Regions from separate parts of the Priestia sp. TRN 1309 genome, predicted to be linked through region 1. Evidence: riboswitches for the same ligand, from Rfam matches in the RefSeq annotation. Region 1 holds a riboswitch; each other region holds the start of a gene.
The links. A riboswitch is a leader RNA that binds a small molecule or an ion and turns the genes downstream of it on or off. The one in region 1 is predicted to bind S-adenosylmethionine.
Positions count from the first base shown of each region.

Region 2: another riboswitch for S-adenosylmethionine. It lies ahead of ACRPLQ_RS13340 (hypothetical protein); the one in region 1 lies ahead of ACRPLQ_RS11665 (Na+/H+ antiporter NhaC family protein).
Region 3: another riboswitch for S-adenosylmethionine. It lies ahead of mtnK (S-methyl-5-thioribose kinase); the one in region 1 lies ahead of ACRPLQ_RS11665 (Na+/H+ antiporter NhaC family protein).

Region 1 covers NZ_JBOZGM010000002.1:849,271-857,217, reverse strand. The annotation lists gene ACRPLQ_RS11675 (ABC transporter ATP-binding protein) at 1-328, shown strand, start outside; gene ACRPLQ_RS11670 (ABC transporter permease) at 321-1,088, shown strand; SAM riboswitch class I at 1,190-1,296, shown strand; gene ACRPLQ_RS11665 (Na+/H+ antiporter NhaC family protein) at 1,382-2,692, shown strand; gene ACRPLQ_RS11660 (hypothetical protein) at 2,732-2,860, opposite strand; gene ACRPLQ_RS11655 (LacI family DNA-binding transcriptional regulator) at 2,985-3,944, shown strand; gene ACRPLQ_RS11650 (transcriptional regulator SplA domain-containing protein) at 4,030-4,278, shown strand; gene splB (spore photoproduct lyase) at 4,391-5,419, shown strand; gene ACRPLQ_RS11640 (hypothetical protein) at 5,571-6,014, shown strand; gene ACRPLQ_RS11635 (hypothetical protein) at 6,116-6,352, shown strand; gene ACRPLQ_RS11630 (DUF2339 domain-containing protein) at 6,526-7,947, shown strand, end outside.
Region 2 covers NZ_JBOZGM010000003.1:201,116-209,062, forward strand. The annotation lists gene ACRPLQ_RS13315 (MFS transporter) at 1-1,070, shown strand, start outside; gene ACRPLQ_RS13320 (GNAT family N-acetyltransferase) at 1,327-1,773, opposite strand; gene ACRPLQ_RS13325 (CotG/ExsB N-terminal domain-containing protein) at 1,887-2,282, shown strand; gene ACRPLQ_RS13330 (VOC family protein) at 2,463-3,260, shown strand; gene ACRPLQ_RS13335 (M20/M25/M40 family metallo-hydrolase) at 3,279-4,892, opposite strand; gene ACRPLQ_RS13340 (hypothetical protein) at 5,359-5,601, opposite strand; SAM riboswitch class I at 5,669-5,770, opposite strand; gene ACRPLQ_RS13345 (amidohydrolase) at 5,834-6,988, opposite strand; gene ACRPLQ_RS13350 (GNAT family N-acetyltransferase) at 7,036-7,542, opposite strand; gene ACRPLQ_RS13355 (methyl-accepting chemotaxis protein) at 7,749-7,947, opposite strand, start outside.
Region 3 covers NZ_JBOZGM010000003.1:156,781-164,727, forward strand. The annotation lists gene ACRPLQ_RS13095 (pyridoxal phosphate-dependent aminotransferase) at 1-145, opposite strand, end outside; gene ACRPLQ_RS13100 (carbon-nitrogen family hydrolase) at 258-1,040, shown strand; SAM riboswitch class I at 1,132-1,283, shown strand; gene mtnK (S-methyl-5-thioribose kinase) at 1,419-2,591, shown strand; gene mtnA (S-methyl-5-thioribose-1-phosphate isomerase) at 2,627-3,685, shown strand; gene ACRPLQ_RS13115 (hypothetical protein) at 3,810-4,049, shown strand; gene ACRPLQ_RS13120 (hypothetical protein) at 4,124-4,288, shown strand; gene ACRPLQ_RS13125 (methylated-DNA--[protein]-cysteine S-methyltransferase) at 4,289-4,792, opposite strand; gene ACRPLQ_RS13130 (PAS domain S-box protein) at 4,812-6,992, opposite strand; gene ACRPLQ_RS13135 (LutC/YkgG family protein) at 7,254-7,947, opposite strand, start outside; gene ACRPLQ_RS13140 (LutB/LldF family L-lactate oxidation iron-sulfur protein) at 7,945-7,947, opposite strand, start outside.

The sequences.
Region 1 (7,947 bases):
AGAAGTGGAAGCATTATGTGACCGCGTTGGTATTATTCAAAACGGCGAGTTAAAAGCTGTTCAAGATCTATCTCCAAATCGTCGAGATCAAGGGATGTATGTAGAATTTGAAGTATCTGACGTGCAACAAGCAGCGGATCTTTTATCTCAAGAATTCCAAGTAACAATAAAATCCGATAGTATTGATGTAGTGATTATGAAAGAACAAATTCCAGCTGTGAATAGAAAATTAGTGGACAGCGATATTTTAGTCTACCGAATCACTCCTGTTTATGAGACGCTTGAAGATTCGTTTATGTCCGTTACGGAGGGAGAGCACCATGCTTAAGTTAATTCAAAATGAACATATGAAATGGTTTTACAAAAGAAGTACAAAAGTCACGTTTATTACAATCGGCATCTTAACTCTTTGTATGGCTCTTTTAATGAAGAAAGTAGCAAACAGCGCAGGAACGGAAGACAACATATTGAATTTCCTGTCATTTAGTGCAGGCATGCTGATCCTCGTTCAATTTTTCGCGCTTGCTGTTGGAGGATCAATGGTTGCAAAAGAGTTTGAAGCGGGTACCATTAAGCTTCTTTTAATTCGCCCTGCTAGACGTTCAACGATTTTAACGTCCAAGTACATAACGCTCGTTTTAATTAGCTTGTATTACTTGCTGAGCTATTTGCTTTTTTCGTTTGTATGGGGAGCATTGTTCTTTGGATTTGCCAGTCTAGAAGGAGATGCGCAGCTGCTTAAAAACATTACGCTTACGTATGACAGCGCGTATATGGAAACGTTTATGATGATGACGTTCGCATTCATGCTGTCGTCTTTATTTAGAAACAGCGCGCTTGCTTCAAGTCTAGCTATTGTCGTAAGTATTGGGGCGAAAGCAGTAACTGGGATAGTATCACAGTTTGGTCTATGGTGGGGGAAATTTTTACTGTTCGCCAACACAAACTTTGTGCAGTATATGGACGGAATGAAGACGATGTTTGACGGAATGACAATTCCATTTTCAATCTTCATCTTAGTTGCACACTTTGTCTTCTTTATGGGCGTAGCATGGGTGGCGTTTTTAAAACGTGACGTAGCTAATTGATGTGAGAATTTTCACACTATATATTTTTCTAAAATAGCATTTGACAATTAAATAAAAAGAGATTACAGTAGTGAAAGACTATTTTTAAAACAACTACAAACTTCTTATCAAGAGAGACGGAGGGACTGGCCCTACGATGTCTCGGCAACTGGCTGTACGCAGTGCGGTGCCAAATCCAGCAGACGATGTTTCGTTTGGAAGATGAGAAGGGTAATCTTATGATACAAATAAGAGACCTCTTCTTATCAATAAGAAGAGGTCTTTTTTTATTACGTAAACAAGAGGTGTTAAGAATGGAACAACAAAAAGGAAACGGCTGGGCGCTGTTACCGCTGGGCGTCTTTTTAGTCCTGTTTGTCGGATCAGGAATTATAACGGGAGATTTTTATAAGCTGCCTGTATTAGTAGCCATTATCATTGCAGCCATTGTGGCGCTGGCTATGAACCGCAAAGATTCACTTAATGTAAAAGTGGAACGCTTTGCTAAAGGAGCAGGGCATCCTGATATCATTATTATGGTACTTATTTTTATTTTGGCAGGTGCTTTTTCTCAAGTCGCTAAAGGCATGGGAGCTGTTGATTCAACGGTAAACTTAGCTCTGTCTGTGCTTCCGCAAAGCTTAGTGGTAGTCGGAATCTTTGTTATTGGCGCATTCATTTCAATTTCGATGGGAACGTCAATGGGAACGATCGCTGCGTTAGGGCCTATTGCTGTAGGAATCAGTGAGCAGGCGCATGTATCCATTACATTGGCAATTGCTGCTGTTGTTGGTGGTGCAATGTTTGGAGATAATCTATCCGTAATCTCTGATACGACCATTGCGGCAGTTCGTACGCAAAAAACAAATATGTCAGATAAATTAAAAGTAAACTTTTTTATTGTCCTTCCTGCAGCGATTGTTACAGTGATTTTATTACTTGTAATGACGCTAGGCAATACGTCATCAGTAGAAATTAAAGATTTTAGCTGGTTTAAAATCTTGCCTTATGTCGGCGTACTCGTTGCTGCCATATTTGGTGCAAACGTATTAAGCATTTTAACCGGAGGAATTGTATTAGCCGGCGTGATTGGATTAGCTGACGGAAGCTACACGCTTTCTTCTCTTGCTAAAACTGTGACAGAAGGTATTGGCGGAATGTCGGAATTAATTATTTTATCTCTTTTAATTGGCGGAATGGTTGAGCTCATTCGCTATAACGGCGGTATTCAGTTCTTATTGAACTTATTAACACGACGCATTCAAACAAAAAAAGGTGGAGAATTCAGTATCGCTGGATTAGTAAGTTTAACCAATTTAGCCACGGCTAATAACACGATTTCAATTATTACAGCAGGTCCGTTAGCGAAAGAAATCTCTGATAAGTATTCAATTGATAATCGTAAATCAGCCAGTCTGCTCGACTTGTTTTCATGCAGCGTTCAAGGGCTTATCCCTTACGGTGCACAAATGCTTCTCGCAGCAGGATTTGCTAAAGTTTCACCGGTTGAGATTATTCCATTTACATTCTATCCAATGTTAACAGCGGTTTGCGGTATCATTGCGATTGTAATTGGCTTTCCTCGTTTAAATAAAAAATCAAAATCATCTAAAGAAGCTGCGTAATATCAAACCCTTAAAAAGAACATTCTTTTTAAGGGTTTTTTACTGTTTGAAAAAATCAGTCGGCTTTTTTTCATCTAGCTCCTTCCAAAGTGTCTCATTTTGTTTAAGTGCATAAGCCGCTCCTCCGATTTCAATTCCGCATAATAAAATGAATAATAAAATACCCATGATATGACCTCCTTATATAAGTGAATAAAAACATGATTGTAACGGGTTTAGCTTATTGCTGTTTCACTTTATAATGAGAATAAAGTATGAAACGCGTTTCAGCGCAAGAGAAAAAGGTGAAAACATGACAAATATCCGAGATATCGCAAAAAAAGCTGGTGTATCTGTTTCGACCGTGTCACGGGTTTTAAATCATCATCCGTATGTAAAAGAAGAAAAGCGCCGTCTGGTAGAAGAAGTAATTCAAGAACTTAATTACGAACAAAACATTAATGCCGTTCACTTATCAAAAGGGAAAACAAATATGATTGCCGTCGTCTTGCCTTTTATTAATCATCCTTATTTCAGTCTGCTTTTAGAAGGAGTGGCCTCTCAAGCGTTAGAAAAGCAGTATCAGCTTGTTATTTGTCAGACGAACTATGATGTAAAAAAAGAAGAAGAAGCGCTTCATATGCTAAAAACAAAGCAGGTTGATGGAGTGATTATTTGTTCTAGAGCAAGCAGCTGGAGCACGATTGAATATTATCAGCAGTACGGGCCGATAGCCGTGTGCGAAAACGTACAAAATCGTTCTATTCGCTCCGTATACGTTGATCATTATGCAGCTTTTAAGAAAGCGCTCATGTATTTAAAAGAAAAAGGATATACGGATATTGGCTACTGTATTGGAAGAATGACGGGTACAAATAGTCAACAGAGGCAGCAAGCATACAAAGAATATGTAGAAAGAATAAATGAGCCTTATCATCCGGAATGGGTGTTTCAAGGCTGTTTGAACGTGACAGATGGTGAAAAAGTGGTGAAAAAATTGGTGCAGATGAAAAATCGGCCTCAGGCGCTTTTAGTAACAAACGATCAAGTCGCTATTGGTATAAAAGCTCAGTGCGAACAAGCGGGTATATCAGTTCCAGGCGATTTAGCTATTATTGGTTTTGATAATCATCCGCTTTCTTCTTATTTACAAATCACAACGATCGAACTTCCTCTCAAAGAAATGGGCGAAACGCTTTTTAAACTAATCAGGAGCAAGGATCCTCAAAAAATTGAGCTTCCTTTTCGGTTTATTGAGCGTAAAAGCGTATAAATTCTTGATGATCTCACCACGTGTTTTTATCGGATAAAATGAGTAAAAGCGGACATCATACGAGTAAAGAAAGAAGAAAAGGATGATGATCGTGGAGAAAAAAGAATATCAAGTAGGAGATCAAGTATTTGTTATTTACCGAAATCCTCATACGGCAAACGTTGCCAATATTAATCAAGCTGAAATTGTTGAACATCCTGAAAATAAAGGTGAAAAAGCGCTGTTTCTGCATGAGTCTTATCATTTGTTAGCTGAAGATGATGCTGTGTATTCAACGTATGAAGAAGCAGAGAACATGTATAACAAGATATTTGATTATGAACAATATGATTGACGAAAGGCTCTCTTAAATAGAGAGTCTTTTTTGATCTAAAAAATAATTACCACGGATAGAGTCTTTTTATTTTTCAAACGCTATTAGTATTAGAAAAAAGGAAGTGTACATGATGATAAAACCTTTTGTACCTCAATTAGTATACATTGAGCCAGGGGCAATGGAGTACCCGCTTGGTGTTCAATTAAAAGAAAAATTTGAGAAGATGGGAATTGAGATTCGTCAAACAACTTCTCATAATCAAGTGCGTAATATACCGGGAAAAAATGATTTGCAAAAATACCGCAATGCCAAGTCTACTTTAGTAGTTGGTGTGCGTAAAACCTTGAAATTTGATACATCTAAACCGTCAGCTGAATATGCAATACCTTTTGCAACAGGGTGTATGGGGCACTGTCACTATTGTTATTTGCAGACAACAATGGGAAGCAAACCATATATTCGCACGTACGTGAATGTGGAAGAAATATTAGGTCAAGCAGAGCAATATATGCAGGAAAGAGCCCCTCAAATAACGCGATTTGAAGCGGCTTGTACATCTGATATCGTAGGAATTGATCATTTAACACATTCATTAAAGCGCGCGATTGAATATTTTGGGGAAAGTGAACTAGGTCAACTGCGCTTTGTGACTAAGTTTCATCACGTGGATCATTTATTGGATGCTAAACATAATGGTCGCACGCGCTTTCGCTTTAGCATAAACGCAGATTATGTTATAAAAAACTTTGAACCTGGTACATCTCCTCTTGATTATCGGATTGAAGCTGCTAATAAAGTTGCAAAAGCCGGATATCCACTTGGCTTTATTGTGGCGCCTATTTACATTCATGAAGGTTGGCAAGAGGGATACCGTCAGCTGTTTGAAAAGCTTGATGCTTCTATACCTGAAGAGTCAAGAGATGATATTACATTTGAAATGATTCAGCATCGCTTTACCAAGCCGGCCAAACGGGTGATTGAGAAAAACTATCCGAAAACAAAGCTTGAGATGAATGAAGAAGAGCGCCGCTACAAATGGGGGCGTTACGGGATTGGAAAGTATGTATACGCAAAAGATGAAGAACAAGAATTAAGAGAGACGTTGGAATATTACATTGATCAGTATTTTCCAAATGCGAAAATCGAGTATTTTACGTAATTATTCTACAGTAATTGAAAAGTTATTTTGACATCTTAGTCGAGATAGCTTTTCAATTTTTAATGTAAAAAATAAATTGGTTGCTAATAAGCTGAAAAAAGAGGTTATTTGTATCTCTTGTCGTATTACATACATAAGGGAGGTGACTGAGATGTTAAAAAATGAAGAGTTTGCGCTAACAAAAGAATTAACAAAAGAACAGCAAGAAGCTGCACGAAATTTTATTCAAGTGTTGTTCCAAGAAGATTTATCTGAATTTTGGAACATATTATGTGATATCGATAAGTCTCGTATTTACGGCTTGTATGAAGCAAACCACTATTACGATTCGGATGTTGAACTACATGGATTTGTACAAGAAATTAGAGATAATGTAAGAGCGGTTTATGCGCCTCTTCAAGGGCAAGGAGGTATTTCGACGAAAGTTCGATATACAAGCGAAGGAAAGATGTATGTATACATATTAGGAAGCGGCGAAAACCCGAGGGTATATCCTGTTGGATTAATGCCTGAGACCTACATTGAAGAAGAACGTTTTTCTCAGCGTCTTCAAATTAGCATTTATAACGATGAGTTTCGAAACGTTGCGCTGTAAATTATATATAAATGGAAAAATAAAGAATAATAAAATTAATTTGTTAAAATAGCAATATTTGGGGTATGTAATAGGTATAACATTAAAAAGGGGTGAAAGAAATGCATTATTATCGTATTTCAGAGGGAGACCATGAAGAGTATTGTGAAACGATTCTGCTTCATGAAAAGAAGTTTTGCAAAGAAACATTTCAATCTATGGTGCGAGAAGCAATGAACAATAAGCCAGGTAAAATTGACCGTGTGGATATTGTTAAATATTTAATTGGTCATCATAGCTTTCAAGTAGCCCACATCGAAGCGGGATTTCATAGTACATACAGCGAGAAAGTGACATAAAAAAGGCAGCACATCCTATACAACGAACTTTTCTTTTGAAAAGGGCGCTGTATTTTTTTTTGCTAAAAATAGAATGTTTCTAAGTAATATTCCTTTTAATGGTATAATAGTTAAGTGCTGTAAGGTATACATATAAAAATCACAAATACTTTAAAGAGAAAGGGTGAGGAAATATGGAAAACGAAAGAATAGAAGAGCTTGAACGAAAAATAAGCAGTTTAGAAGAAGACGTAGCCAAGCTAAAGTCGCTTGTATATAAAACAAATTCTCCAAGACCAGCAGTTCACGCTCCTCCCAAGCTGCGTCAGGAGACGACTAAACGTCCTGCTCAAACAGCAGCTAAAAGCTCACAGGCAATAGAAGAGCCTGTTGATTGGGAAAAAGTCCTTTTTCAAACATGGCTGCCGAGAATTTTTATTTTCGTATTTATTATTGGCGTGCTATGGGGATTTAAAGCAGCCTCTGACTATGGATTAATGAATGAAAAAGCAAAAGTTGTTCTCGGTTTCGTTGTTTCAATAGGTTTTGCTGTAACAGGTCATTTCCAAATCAAAAAGGGTAGGCTGGTGCTCGGGCAAGTACTTGTAGGAGGAGCTATTCCTATTCTCATGTTAACGACGTTTGCGATGCATAGCCTATATCATTTAGCAGGACCAACGCTTGCTTTTATACTAAATACGAGCTGGATTATCTTAGGGATGATCGCGACAGTCTTTTATCGTTCACAGGCATTAGGGATTATTAGCGCGGTTGGAGGCGTACTAGTTCCTTTTCTTATTGAAAGTAATTCGCCTAATGCTCTGGTTTTCATTGGCTATGAAACGCTTCTGTATATTGCCTTTTTATATGTGGCAATCAAACAAAAATATTCAATTTTATATGTTCTTTCCGCGGTACTATTAAATCTTACGCTACTCATTTATTACTCGTTTGTTGGTGATAATGGTGTAAAAGCGTTATTAGGTATGGCGATTCTGATTCAGCATTTATGCTTAATTTCTAGCTTTTTTCTATCACAATCCGTACTCCAAGTATATGCGTTTACCCTTCTATCGAGTTTAGCAGTTACGTACGGCTGGCTGCTTGCCGTTTTTGACGATGGCACGACCACCATGGTGCTGCTTGCGCTAGTTATTATTTACGCATTAGGTGTTTACACAGTAAGAAGTTCTAAAGAGAAATTTGAATTTTTTATTACCTATTTAATTGTTGCAGTAGCGTTTTTTATTCATCAGCTCGTCGATTTAAGAGAAGGAGTCATTTTATATGTGATTCAAGGACTTGCTGTTTACTATATCGCCATGACGTATAAAAATCTACTTCATCAACTGTTTTCTTATACGATTTATATACTGAGTGCCACGTATATCTTAGTTACACCAATCGAACAAGTGCTGTCTCTTCCGACATTAAATTGGGTTGTTGTGTTAGCTTCTATTCTAGTATTTGTATGGATCAGTATTCAAAAAACAGAAAAAGATGAGCACGATACATTCAAAATTGGAGGAAGTATTGTTTTTTCTATTCTTTCTTTAATTTTTGCAACGGAAGTGACGGTCGCTGGAACCACTGATCTTTCCGCTAATACACAAACG
Region 2 (7,947 bases), on a different contig from region 1:
GTGCAAGCACGGTCAATTTAGGGATACTAATGGCTAGCTATTCGATCGCATCTTTTATTACCGCACCTTTTTGGGGGAAGCTTTCCGATATAAAAGGCCGCCGTCCCATCTTACTTTGGGGCTTACTTGGCTTTAGCGCAAGCTTTTTTCTTTTTTCGGTGGCAGAAAACTCTCTGACTCTGATGTATACGTCACGCATCATCGGAGGTTTGTTTGCAGGAGCTGTTATTCCTTGTGCTTTTGCATACGCTTCTGATAGTACAGATGAAGAAAACCGCACGAAAGCAATGGGACTGTTAGGGATGTCAATTGGCTTAGGCTTTATTTTTGGACCGGCATTAGGCGGTGTCCTTTCGTCTTTCGGCTTGTTTGTTCCCTTCGTTATCTCTGGTATCTTGTCACTGATTATGACAGCGTTCTCATTCTTTACGTTAAAAGAATCGTTACGAAAAGAACCTGCTGCCAAAATACAGACATCCAGATGGCATGACTTCACGTCAGATTTTCAAGGAGCTATGAAGTATTTATATGTTCTTTCATTTTTAGCTACTTTTACGCTCGCTGGTTTAGAAGCTACTTTTCAATTTTTTCAAATAGCGAAAATCAATGCTACTCCCACGACAATCGGATGGATGTTTATGGCGAGCGGTTTAACTCAAGCCCTGATTCAAGGCGGTGTACTGCAGCGATTTAAAAAAGGAAATGAAAAAAAACTGATGGCTATTGGCTTATTGGTTTCAGCAATAGGATTTACGTCTATTTTGTTATCTTCTAGTGCCGTTAATGCTACCTTATTTCTGTGCATATTTACAGCAGGAAATGCCCTTATTCGTCCTTGTGTCCTCTCATTAATTACGATGAGAACCAAAGTAGGATACGGCTCTGCTTCAGGGTTAACTGCCTCAATGGATAGCTTAGGGCGTATTTTTGGCCCTCTGCTTGGTGCATTTGCCTTTAAACTCAATATGACGCTGCCTTTTATTATCGGAGCAGTTGTCACTTTAGCTGCTTTACTGCTGATTCAGCGTCATACAGCTCTAGATTATTCTGAGCAAACACTATCATCATAGAGGCTGAAACAAAAGTATTTTAGCTGAAGGAAGATCCGAACGATGAATCGAGATTCTTGGTGGAGAATCCAACGCGTTCGGATTTTTTTATTGCTATGGTAAACGTAAGTTTCATGTATGTAGGTACTTCTAGCTGGTGATTGGAGGGCAAGGCGAAGACTCCTGCGGAAAGCGAAGCCTTGTAGGGAAATCAACAGCCGATTCCTACTAGCTCATGTAGCCAATTTGTTAGTCTTTGGATTAATCTAGCTATGTCTCAATCTCTTTTCATCGTTACTAACACAAGATTATCCGCAGCTGCAGTGTGTTTTATAATTGAAAACCGATGAGCTTCGTATAGCTTAATCGCAGGTGTATTTTTTTCGGCTGTGGAAACTATACACTCACATTCTGAATATCTTTGAAGTACATATGTTAAAAGACGGCTTCCGATTCCTTTTCGAAAGTAACGAGGACGCACAACAAGGCGGCAAATCGTTAATCGCTCATTTTCTTTTTCAAACGACAGCACGCCTGCTAGCTTACCTTCAATTATTTCTCCGATAAACACTTCCTTGCTTTTCATAACATCTTCTTTGCTTTCTGTAAGCTGAGGAATATCTGAAAAGCTAATGAGCCTTGCTTCTTCTTGATAAGCTTCTACTTGCACAGCTACTATTTGAAGAGCGATATCCACTCTTTGATGTTCGAGGATTTGAAGCATGAAAACCACTCCATTTCTTTCACAAATTTAGACAAATTCCATGTTTTCACTATATCCAAACACCTTCCTTGTACATATTGTATTATGTACCGAATTAGCCAGGAGGTGTTTATATGCATATCACTGCTGAAAGAATTAGAGAAGCAACAGAAGCACTTGCTTCTACTGAGCTTGAAACATTTATGTACCAAGAGCCAACTGCTCTTCACAGACGTTCTCGTCGTCGTTCTACTCGCCGTTCTACTCGCCGCACTACTCGCCGTTCTACTCGTCGCACTACTCGCCGCACTACTCGTCGCACTACTCGCCGTTCTACTCGTCGCACTACTCGCCGTTCTACTCGTCGTTCTACTCGTCGCACTACTCGCCGTTCTACTCGCTGCACTACTCGCCGTTCTACTCGCCGTTCTAGCCGTCGCCGCTGTCGCTGCGGTTCACCTTGCTGCTCATATCCATGGTTTAATAAATCATTTGGCTGCTGCTTTAAAGGGCATGGCTGCCGTCGCTAACTAACTCTAAAGCAAGCCGAGTCTAAAACATACGCGGCTTGCTTTTTTCAAGATTTTTATTTTACATAATCATTCGTTTTACTCTTCTTAAAAAAGAAAACAAAGTATAATTTACTCTTCTTAAAAAAGAAAACAAAGTATAATAGTGGGAAAGAATCTCTCTTAAAAGGAGGCCTACCCATGCACTTATCTTTTGATCATCTTGTTCATTTTTCACCTGATCCTATTAAAGCTCAGAAAGAACTAAACGAATACGGAATCAATGTTATTAAAGGCGGTACCCATGAAAAATGGGGCACTTTTAACACGTTGGCTTATTTTCACCTGAGCTATATTGAGTGGCTTGGGCTTACAGATATCGCATTAGCTCAAACAGTTACAGATAATGATCTTATTCAGCAGCTTGTTAACGAACATACGCCGTTTGGTCATTTTGGGCGATTTGCCCTTCGTACAGATGATACGGATTTGCTCATAACCGAGCTGAAAGACAAGGGCTACACTGTAAAAGGCCCTGTAGCGGGGTCTCGTCAAACTAATGATAAAGAAAGACTTCAATGGCAAATGTGTTTTATTGAAGATGACCATGATGTCCTCCCTTTTCCTTTCTTTATTGAGTGGGGTGAACCAGAAGAAAAACGCAAGCCAAAGCTAGCTGCTCTTTCTTCCCATCAAGCCGGTCAGCTGCAGCTAAAAAACATTTACTGTGCTGTACATAACCTTGAAGAATCCATCAGCAAATGGACAAAACTGCTGGACGTTCAGGCTGGCGAAAGCTACAAAGACTCTTTACTTGATGCACGTTGTCAAAAACTATATGTCAATAAAGGAAACCTTATTTTTTGCAGCGGAACACAAGGTGTTGTCCACGATACATTAAAAAAAGTTGGAGAGCGTCCATTTTTGGTTGAATTGGATCACGCTCTAACACCGCAACAAATTACCGTACAAGGAGCTTCTTTTAAATTCAACAAATAAACATCCGCGGGCGGATGTTTATTTCTGTGCTTCTTTTATAGCTTGATAAATGAAGTGAGGCAAAATCTCAAAGGAATACTGAACGTCTAATCTTTCGGTCCATTGATGCGCATCTCTTCCCAGCGGTCCAATGTTCAGCACCGGCATCTTCAGCTCCTCTAGCTCTTCTAGCGGGATATGATATCCTTTATTCCATAGAGGCATATTGGCTACTAACGTGTTAAATGTATGAAGCGGGTGCTGCAGGCTGGCATAGCTTAAATCCGAAATTCCACCAAAATAACTTTGTTCAACTAGCTCCACTTGGAATTGCTCTTTGGCAGCTGCCTGTACGTTTGACAAAATCTTTTGTACAAAGAGATCATCATGTGAACAAACGGCCGGGTAAAAAGGCGGCGTAAAAAATAAGACTATCATCGGAGCTGCTTCTTTACATAAACCAGCTAAAGAGTTTACTAATTTAATGGTTTTATTTCTGTCATCATCTTCTTGTGCCAAAAGTGCCGCTTCCATTTCTTGCACATATTTTTTACCGTGCTGTTTGACTGCATGAGTATAAAGTTCTTCATACGTCCATACGTTCACGTCAAGGGATGAACCCTCCATTCCCACAGCGTACTGCCGAGCAGCTTTATTATAATGTTTTTTTACATTCAAAGCCGCTTTGTCAGCCGATTTCAACAGCAGATCTGTTACTTCTTTAAGAGAGCGGTTTAACATAAATAAATTAAATAATACAACGGCAGAGTGCGGAACTTGAACGGAATACTCTTCTTTTAAATCTTTTTGTATCAGCACAGTAGGAGGTGGACTCGTTTCATCTCTTACTTTTTCGCAAAAATCAACGTTTAGTTCTATTTCTTTTGTTAAATAAGAAGCTAGTAAATTAGCATTCAAACCAGCTAGCGGTTCCCCTACATGAGTTTCTTTTCCATAACACAAAAAGCTTGGCATGATCTTGCCAATCGATCCTGAGTACACATAGTTCGTTTGATCACCAGGATAGCGGCTGAACACTGGTTCTGCATTTAGCATGAGAGAAAAATCCAGCTGATGTTTGCACGCAAGTTCTAAAAGAACAGGCACTGCTTTTCTCATTCCGAGCGAATTTACTTCTTCATCCGGTACCGACAGAAGCAGGATGTTTCCGTCAAACTCTCCGTTGCATGCTCGTTCAATCATACTGATATGCAGAGCAATACCTGCTTTCATGTCCATCGTTCCTCGGCCAAAAAGCCAGTCTCCTTTTATCATATCTTTTTGTACGTGCGCCGGAACTTGTTCCATATCATTATAAAAAGTACTCGTTAACGTATCAGCGTGAAAAGCATCCTTTTTCCACTGTCCATAATCTTGTACATCCACTACGTCGTAATGACTGACTAATACAACTGTTTTATTCGTATTTTTCCCTTCAACAAAAGCTGTGACAATCGATCGCCCGTCTCCTGTTGAATGAAGCTCAACTTGCTCGTTTTTTTGAAAGTAAGGCAGCTTCAATAAATACGACGCTATCGATTCAGCCATTTCCACTTCTGCCATCGTTCCTGTCACGCTAGGTATAGAAACCAATTCGCTTACAAGCTTCTTTAACTGTTCTTTTGTTTGATACAAAGATGTTTTGTTCGACATACCCTTCATCTCTTTCCTTTTTCTAAATTTTCCATCAAACAAAACGATTCGTCAATCCCTTTGACAGAGACCCTTTCATTCTATCCCTATGTATCATAGTATGCGCTTCCTTGACGCACATGATAAAAAAAGAGTGCGCGGCTAGGGCTAGCACCGCACACTCTTTTTTTTACTTTTCGTCATCTTCTAAAAAGTCTAGGATACGATCAATAAGCTGTTCGCTTCCTGCATCGTTTCCATGTTCAAGAGACATTTCCATTTCAATGCTCCTTTCATAAAATATTCTTGTTTTATAACATACCACAATTCATTTCGAATGTAACCTTTAATTTGTGTAAAAATTTCGACAATTTATGATTAATTTTGAAACCTAGTGAGTAATGATTATACCCACCAGATTCTTCAATTGTCAAAAAACATGCTTTCTATTTAAAAACACTTTAAAAATAGAGGCGCGAGCAGACTTCTATAAAAGACAGCCTACTCGCTCAAGCTTGGAACAGCATGATGAATAAATTTCTAGTTCATTTGCTTTTTGTACATCTTTAATATCTATGCCTACAGCATATGTACGAACATGGTTTTCGACCACAATTTCATAAAATGTTTCTAATTCACGATAAGCTACTTGATAATGCTTTCCTAATAATTTTACGGCTTCCTTTAATGCTTTCTCTCCTGTATGTGCTGCAACTGCTGTATGACTCATAAAACCCTCTCCTTTTAGAAAAATAAAAAAACTCATTTTGCTTTGATGCAAAATGAGTTTTTCACCCGTTTTATCACCCAAAGCACATGCTTTGCTGGTAGGAGCACCTTACATTCGTAGGTTGCTGTGGAGTCAAAGAGCCAGATCTCTCGTCCACTCGTGATAACTTTTTTAATTTAAAATTTATTTTATCAAACAATTCCATCCGCGTAAATAGAAAAATAAAAATATTTTAATTTTTTTGGTAATGGAATGAATTCAAAAAGTCAAAGCTTAGATTAGCAAAATAAGAAGCTGCTACAAGTAATGCCTCTTCATTTAATGAAAAAGAAGGATGGTGCCATTCATATTCTCCAGCCGTACCCATCCATACAAAAAATCCTGGTACACGCTGCTGATATACGGCAAAATCTTCTCCTCCAGGCGATTGTTCAGCTTCTACGACTTGATAACTAAGATTCTCTGCAGCGTTAATAACCAATTTTTCCAGCGTATCATCATTGTTTACTACAGGAAGATACGGATACCATTTAACGTCTACTGAAGCCCCGAAAGCTGCTCCAATCCCTTCAGCAGATCGTTTCATAAGAGCCGGTATTTTTTCTCTCGCTTCTTCTTGAAAGGTACGCACCGTTCCTTCAAGCGTTACTTTGTCAGGAATGACGTTCCACGAGCTCCCTCCGTGGATTTGAGTTATGCTGACAACAACATTTTGAAATGGGCTGAGATTACGGCTGACAATGGTTTGTAAACTAGTAACAATTTGACCAGCAACAGCAATCGGATCTACTGTTTTTTCTGGAATACCTGCGTGACCGCCTACTCCTTTGACGTCAATTTCAAAACGATCAACGCTTGCCATTAAAGGTCCCGATTTGACACCAATGGTTCCTACAGGAAGATTCGGTTTGTTATGCATCCCAAATATCGCTTCTACTCCTTCGAGCACACCTTTTTCAACGAGCATTTTTGCCCCAGAAGCCGTTTCTTCGGCCGGTTGAAAGATAAATCGAACCGTACCGCAAAGCTCCTGCTGACGCTCTTTGAGAAGAATGGCTGCTCCGATTATAGAAGCCGTATGAAAATCATGGCCGCATGCGTGCATAACACCGTTCACTTCAGAAGCAAATGGCAGATTGGTTTTTTCTTCAATTGGCAGCGCATCAATATCAGCTCGAATAGCGATAGTAGGTCCCGGCTTTCCTCCCACAATTTCCGCTACTGCTCCCACGTCTAAATGGAATGCATCCGCTATAGAAATATCGTAGTGCTTTAACCACTTTTTAATACGTTTAGTTGTTTCATATTCTTTCATTGAAAGCTCTGGAAACCGGTGCAGCTCACGGCGTATGTCTATTAGCGTATTTAGTAGTAATTGATCTGTCATATTTATCACTCTTTCACATTTCTTAATTTAGACCACTTCTCTATCTTTTACGACAAAGAGTGTACCTCATTGAATTTTTTATAAAGAAATACGGTCGTATAGCTTTCTGCAAGGTGCTTTTCTTTAGCTTGAACATATCCTTTTCGTTCATACATCTCAACTAACCAAGGATGTTCTTTTGCTGTTCCTAAAGACACACCTGGCGATTTAAACGTATTTTTTATTACCTCTTCCTCTACTAGATGAAGCAGCTTAGATCCAACGCCTTTCCTGGCAAACGACGGGTCCACTGCAAACCACCAAAAATGCGGAACAGCAAACGGACCTGGATGTTCTCCCCAAGGCATTCGTATAGATATAGTGGCAGCGATTCTTTTATCTTCTTCGTATACATAGCAAAGGTTTTGAGAAATATTTTTCTTAACGAGGGCAAGATCAGCAGTAGCTGCTAAGAAAGGAATGCCTAGCTCTCGAATAGGCTTATATGCTTGTAGAGTTAAGTTCAATAAGTTATCCGCGTCGTCATTTGTTGCCAAACGGAATTCATTTTTCATCTCTTTGTCTCCTTATATAGTACTTAAATATTTTATTTAACTTATAAGTTTACTAAGAATTAAAAAAGGCAGACTGCCGCCTTGCGTACTCACTATACAACTGCTTTGATAACGTGTCAATTCTATTTATCGTTTTCTATAAAAGATATAAATAAAACAAATACACGCAGAAAACTGCGCGTATTACGTACATATCAAGATAGACTTCAGGACTCACTTACCGTAGCTTTTAAATTAGCTGCCAACATCACAAGTTCTTCTATAGATGCTAACTCCTCTTGTGAAGCCGCAGCTACTTCTTCAGCGTAAGCAGCTGCTTGTTTAGCAACCTCCGAAAGGGCCATGACAGACTCCATTACCTTAAACGAATACCCATCAATCTCTCCTGTTGCCTTTGTCATTTTG
Region 3 (7,947 bases), on a different contig from region 1:
AAGGAGTAGGCTGATCAGGATTTCCCTGCCCTAAGTTAATAACGTCGTGCCCTTGGGCCATTACTTTTCCTACCTTGCCTACAAGTGATGCAAAAAATTGTTTTGGTAAACTTTTTAATAGTTCCGATTGCTCAAATTGTTTCATCATCGCACACCTTCTCAAAAAATTCTTGAAATTCTAGTCACAAATAATATATTGTAATACTCAACTTGTAAAGTCATTTTTTTCAACTACTAAAAAAAGGACGGATGATAAAGTGAGTGTAAAAATCACGTGTTTGCAGCTTGATATTGCGTTTGGAAACCCAACTAAAAACCGAAAATATATTCAACAAAAAATGACGGAAGCTCTAAAAGAAAACCCTGACATCCTTGTGCTTCCTGAGCTATGGGATACAGCTTATGATTTGACGCGGCTAGACGAAATTGCCGATGATGAAGGACAGCAGGCCAAGCAATTAATCTCTCAATTTGCTAAAACGAACGAAGTAAATATTGTGGCAGGTTCGATCGCGAAAAAAACAGAGCAAGGCGTCACAAATACGATGTATATTTTCGACCGAAAAGGTCGTGAAGTGTCACAATACAGTAAGCTGCACTTATTTAAATTAATGGATGAGCACCTCTATCTAGAAGCAGGAACAGCAAAAAATCTTTTTACACTTGAACAGTCTTTATGCGCAGGAGTTATTTGTTACGATATTCGTTTTCCAGAATGGATTCGCGTGCATACTAGCAGCGGAGCAGAAGTCTTATTTGTTGTTGCTCAGTGGCCGGCTCCAAGACTTGCCCATTGGAAAGCACTGCTCATTAGCCGCGCAATCGAAAATCAATGCTATGTAATCGCGTGTAATCGTGTAGGCCAAGATCCTAATAACATATTTGCCGGACATTCCTTAGTCATCGATCCGTGGGGAGAAATAATCGCTGAAGCTGGCGATAGCGAAGAACTTTTAAGTGCCGACGTTAACCTGGAACTTGTAAAAGAAATTCGTAAACAAATTCCTGTCTTTACAGATCGCCGCACAGAATTTTATTAATTATGTATTGACAGCCGTTTTTTTGCATGATACGATTTTCACCAGATAACATAAAATTTTCAAACAAATCAAAATTGAATAAGTAATCGTACTCTTATCAAGAGTTGGCTGAGGGATTTGGCCCTGTGAAGCCCAGCAACCGACCGTCATTCCATCCTAAGATGGATCACACCCGTAAAACATGTTTTTACAAAGGCACGGTGCTAATTCCAACAGAAAGTAATTCTTTCTGGCAGATAAGAGGTTTGAACACTACAATCAAGCCTCTTTCCAACGAAAGAGGCTTTTATATTTTCTAAAATTATAAAAGCCTCCATACATTCTTAAACCTATTAACTTAGTAAACAAATCAGTTTAATAAACTATGGAGGGATTCTAATGTCAACAACAAAAACAGAGAAGTATCAGCCTTTAACAGAAATTTCAGCAATCAAACTTGTGAAAAAGCTAGGTCTCTTTGATGCCACAGAAGCACTGACTGCCCGTGAAATCGGTGATGGCAACTTAAATCTCGTCTTTCACATCATAAATGATCAAACGAATAAATCCATTATCGTCAAACAAGCACTTCCTTATGCAAAAGTTGTAGGCGAGAGCTGGCCTCTATCCTTGAACCGTGCCACGATTGAAAGCAATGCGCTCAAGCAATTCGGTGCATTTACCCCTGAACTCGTACCAGCTGTGTATTACCACGATGAAACGCTTGCTGTTACGGTCATGGAAGATCTGTCTCATTTAACGATTTCCCGCGCCGGACTTATTCAAGGAGAAAGTTATCCCCTGCTTTCACAGCATATCGGTTCTTTTCTAGGACATATTGCATTCAAAACGTCGGATTTTGCCTTAAAGCCTCAGGATAAAAAAGAAGAAGTCGTCAAGTACAGCAATCCGGACTTATGCAATATTACGGAAGATTTAGTTTTTACAGATCCTTTTTTTGATATCGATACAAATGAATTTGAAGAAGCGCTGCGTCCTGATGTAGAAGAATTGTGGAACGATGGAGATGTAAAGTTACAAGCAGCAAAATTAAAATATAAATTTTTAACAAATGCCCAAACGCTAATTCACGGTGATTTACATACAGGAAGCATATTTGCTAGCAGTCAAGAAACGAAAGTGATTGATCCAGAGTTTGCTTTTTACGGTCCGTTTGGATTCGATTTAGGCCAATTTGTTGCAAATTTATTTTTAAATGCTCTTTCTCGAAAAACAGATCGCGAACCGTTATTTGCACACATTACGAACACATGGAACGTATTTAAAGATACCTTTACTGCGCTTTGGCATTCTGAAAACACTGAACCTTTCGCTAAAGATGAGCGCTTGTTACATGAAATTTTAACGCAAACGTGGCAAGATGCTGTTGGATATGCAGGGTGTGAAATCATTCGACGTACGATTGGCTTAGCTCACGTGGCGGACTTAGACGAAATTTCTTCAGAGGAAAGAAAAATTAACGCTAAACGTACTGCGTTAAAAATTGGACGCTATTTACTTCTGCACCAACAAGACGTTTCACCAAATGAATTTGAACATTTACTTCGATAACGAATAATGTACACAATGAAAGGATCGGTATCAGCATGACAAATACACTATCACTTCCGCGCTCAGTGGAATGGAATGAATCATATATTACTTTATTAGATCAGCAGCAGCTTCCTGGCAAAGTTGAATATATTAAGCTGCAAACCATTAAAGACGTATGGGATGCTATCACTACCTTGAAAGTACGCGGAGCCCCTGCAATTGGCATTACGGCGGCTTTTGGTCTTGCTCTTTCTGCGCTTAGCTATGACACGGATTCAGTCAAGGAATTTAACAAAAAGCTAGCTCTAGATCAACAGTATTTAGCTAGTTCACGCCCGACTGCCGTCAATTTATTTTGGGCATTGGACCGCGTAGCGAAAAGCGCTGAATCCGCTTCGTCCGTTAATGAAGCTAAAACAAAAGTTGTTCATGAAGCGATTCAAATTCAAGTAGAAGATGAAGAAACGTGCTACCGAATTGGAGATCATGCCCTTTCTTTATTTAAAAAGAAAGATAAAATCATGACAATATGTAATGCTGGTTCAATTGCTACAGCTTATTATGGAACAGCATTAGCACCTTTTCACTTGTCTAAGCAGCGCGATATTCCGCTTGAAGTATTTGCTTGTGAAACAAGACCCGTTCTTCAAGGTTCTCGCTTAACAGCATGGGAACTTCAGCAGTCGGGAGTAGACGTTACGCTGATTACGGATAATATGGCTGCTCATACCATTAAAACAAAAGGAATTAATGGGATCATTGTAGGTGCTGACCGCATTGCATCAAATGGCGATACGGCTAACAAAATTGGAACGTATGGACTTGCTCTTTTAGCGAAAGCATTCGGTATTCCATTTTACGTAGCAGCGCCGCAGTCCACATTTGATTTATCTATTCAAGACGGAAGCAGCATCCCTATTGAAGAACGTTCGACTAAAGAAGTAACGCACATTGGAGATACGCAAATTGCTCCAGACGGAATCTCTGTGTACAATCCAGCTTTTGATGTGACGCCAAGCGAACTGATTACGGCCATTATTACAGAGCATGGAGTTATCCATTCCCCGTCTTTTGAATCCATTCAAAAAGTTTTGCTGCAATCTGCTCAATAACAAGAGGCTGGGACAAAAGTATTTTAGCCCCACTGCAAAACGAACCACTAATCAACATGTTGATTAGTGGTTCGTTTTTTTGTGATGGTAAATATCGTTTTATCTGTTTCGTTCCTTCTAGCAGTTGATTGGAGGGCAAGGTGAAGACTCCTGCGGGAAAAACGGAAGGGGTGAGACCCCGCAGGAGCGCAAGCGACGAGGAGGCTCAGCGGCCGCCCGCGGAAAGCGAAGTCTTGCACGGAAATCAACTGCGGTGTCACAAGCGGTTCAGTTCATCTATACGAGTTGTTCATCTTTAGATGACATTGATTTTGTTATGTCTCAACCTTTTTTATTAAACAGCGCTTTTTGGCTGCATTTGTAACACAATTGTAACAGTACTCTCTGCTTTTTCTACATATATTATAGGGGATTCTTTTTGAATAAGGAGGAGTAAAAATGAGTGCAGAGCAAAAAACGGATAAAAACAAAGCGTTAAATCGCAAGCAGCAATATCAGCTATTCGATTTATCCAAAGATGAAGAACTAAATTCCCTCCCTTCTCCTCAGCAAATTGACGGTGTTTTTGTGCAGGGAGAAGGCTGGAAATTAGACGGTGAATAGTTATTTTAACTCCAGAGCGCCTTTTGCTACATTTCTTTCAAGCATTAATAGTTTTTCTTTTATATGAGTTTGGGAACCTGCATAACCTGTTAAAGCTCCATTTTTACCAATAACACGGTGACAAGGTAAAATAATAGGCAGTGGATTTCGACGATTCGCTTGTCCCACAGCCCTTACGGCTTTAGAGCGATTAACAGACTCCGCTACATCACTATAAGACCACGTTTGTCCATAAGGTATACCTTTAAGCGTTAACCACACTTCTTTTTGAAAGTCTGTTCCTTTTATATCCAAAGGCACATCAAATGTTAGCGTGCGCCCTTCAGCATAATCCTGAAGCTGCCGCTTCGCTTCTTTCACAAGGTGATAATTCTCGTCATGGACAAGTTTTTTAAGCTGCTCGTTGTGATCATCGCTATCAAACCAAATATGTTGAACCCCTTTTTCCGAGGCTACAATATAAATTTTCAAATCAGAAAATAAGTTCATTTCTCCATAGTACATACTCGCTTATCCTTTCTGTTTAGGCTGGAAGAATAACACGGAAAGCCGTTCCTTCTCCTATTTTGCTTTCCACTTCAATTCGCCCTTTATGTTCTTCGATAATTTTATATGAGACCATCAAACCAAGCCCCGTTCCTTTTTCTTTTGTCGTATAAAATGGTTCCCCTAAGCGCTTGATGCGCTCTTCGGGCATTCCGTCTCCTTGATCTCGAATGGAGACCGTCACGTAGTGCGGCTCTGTAGAATAGACTTCAACAAAAATTCTTCCCCCGTTTGACGTAACTTCAATTGCGTTTTTAATTACATTTATTAGTACTTGTTTAATTTGGTTCGGCTCGCAGTATACCATTGGCAGCTGAGGGGACACACTTAGTTCAAACTGAATATTTTCTAAAAGCGCTTGAGCATTTAATAAATCAATCGTTTCTTTAACAACCGCAGCTAGATTTTTCTTTTCGAACTTTACGGCCTGTGGCTTAGCGAGTACTAGAAACTCTGTAATAATGGTTTCGATTCTTTTTAATTCGGATTTAATAATATCAAAATAAAGAGAGTGATCTTCTTGAATGCTGCTTTCTAGCAGCTGAACAAACCCTTTTAAAGCCGTCATCGGGTTGCGGATTTCATGCGCAATCCCAGCTGCTAACTGTCCGACTACTTGAAGCGTATCCGATTTCCGAATCTGCTCCTGCATTTGATTTCGTTCCGTTACGTCTCTTAAAAGCGTCATATATAGACCTGGCAAGATATCTTTTTTCGTAGAGAATTCGATGTTTTTAACTTTTTCGTTCCCCGTAACGTACGTAATCTCTCCTTCAGCTTCCCCTTTTTCCTCAATTGTTTCTTTATGCTCAATGACCGCATCTAAATTCGCTGAAGAAATAAAATCCTCCATGGAATGCGCACAAATCTCCTCTTTGCTGAGTTCGAGAATATCACAAAGAGAAGAATTCACATCAATAATATTTCGCTTGCCGTCCCATAAAACTAACCCATCGATCGAACCATTAAAAATCTGTCTGAATTTCTCTTCGTTATTCCGAAGCTCTTGTTCGATTTTTGTACGTTCACTAATGTTTCGAAAAATGGTTAAATGGTCTCCTTCTATAATGCCTTTTTTCCCTGTGAATTCCAACTGTTTGATTTCTCCATTTGGCATGTAAAAAGGAAGCTGATTGCGAATTTCTCCTTCTTTTTGAAATGTTTGCAGCATTTTTAATGCACTAAAGCTTTGCTTATCGATAAACGTATACAAATTACTTCCAATCAATTTGTTCAACGGCAGCTCGAAAGTACGGGACGAAGCAAGATTAGCGTTTAAGATTTCCCCATCGTCTTTCCAAATCAAAATGGCTTCAATCGCATTTTCAAAAATAGCCCTGAAATTTTTTTCGCTTCTCAACAGCTGCTGCTCCATCAGCCGTTTTTCCGTCACGTCTCTCATAATGGACATATAGTATTGACTGTATATATTAGCCGTTGTGGTAAATTCAAAAAAAGTAACGTCTCCATTTTCGAGCTTAATCGGCAGCTCGCCGCTTGTCTTTCCTTCTTGATGCAGAGTTCTCCATAATTTTTTCACTTTATAATGATAAGTAGGTTCTACAAGCTCCTCTAACGTTTTAGTTAAAAGCTGTGCTCTTGTATAATTTAATCGCTCGCAAAATGAAGGGTTCGCATCGATAAGCTGACCAGTTCGATCAAAAATAACAATTCCATCTACCGCTTCATTAAATACATCCATAAACATATGATGACTAATAAACCTTTCATTTTCCATCATCTTGTGCTGCGTAATATCTCGAAATGTACACACAATAATGCCCGACATGTGACTATGTTTGTGTGAAGTAAATTCAACATGTTTCATCATGCCGCTTTGAAGCGTCATCGCGCCTTCATATTTGAAATAGCTTTCTTCTAAAAGCGCTGGATAGTACGCTTCAATCATGTCATACGGAAAATACATCAGAAAATCTTTCATTTGATACGTTAATAGCTCATCCTTTGTTTTTTCAAACAGCCCGCAGGCTGATTCATTGGCATTTATAACTTGAAAATACTCATCAAATACGACAATGGCATCTAATACGTCATTAAAAATAGCTCGTAGCTGCTCTAATTCACCTTGCTGCTTTTGCGCAGCTTCAGATGTTAATTCTCTGTGTGGTGACATGCTCATTGCTCCTTTCTTTTGCACTTCCCATTTCCCCACCTTTTATCTATAGACTTAGTATTCTACAAGATTTGCTTTTTACCTTTTTAAAATTAGTCACGTTTATTCAAAATGCGACATTTCTTCACATTCTCCCGTTATTTAAAAAAGGAGCATGAATAAAAGAGGCTGGGACATAACAAAATGAAACCTATGCTCAACATAACAAAGAAAACGAACCGTGAATCAACATGTTTGATTCACGGTTCGTTTTTCACTTCGGCTAAAATACGTTTTCCCAAGCCTCTATCGATCATTCACTACAATATAAGTGGCTTGAATAGGTCCATGCACGCCAACGACTAGATTCATTTCAATATCAGCTGAATTGCTCGGTCCCGTAATAAAGTTAATGCAAGAAGCAATCGTTTCTCCTCGCTCTACTTTTTCATGAATCATTTCAGCAGCTTGTGTCATGCGAGGGACAATGGAGCTTTGAGGAATGATCGCAATATAAGTGGCCGGCAGCAAACTGACCGATCGTCCTTTTGCACCGCTGCTGAACAAAACAACTGTGCCGGATTCCGCTAGCGTCAAATCACTGAATGTGATGCCTACATTTGCTTGTTCAGCTAGTTTAATATTCTCATCGCCTTTTGCAGAATTCCATACATGAAGGCTACTGCTTGTTTCCCATTTCTCCATCAGCAGATTCAATCCATATTCGGAAAACCTAGGATCATCCCACGTGCTCACAAGACCATTTCCATAGTTCGCTACGGCTTCTTCAAGGACAGCTGGCAAGTGTTGTGATGATGTTTCTACATAGCGAGTATGAATACGTTCGCAATGGTTTTCAAGCTCTTTCTTTAATTGATCTGGCGAATAGCTGCGGTAGACCTCATGCTGAGGAGCATGCTTCCATTGGGGCTTTACTACGCCGCTTGTTCGCCTGCTTCGCTTAAGATTAGCTGCAATATTGTCTAAAAAACTGTCTCTA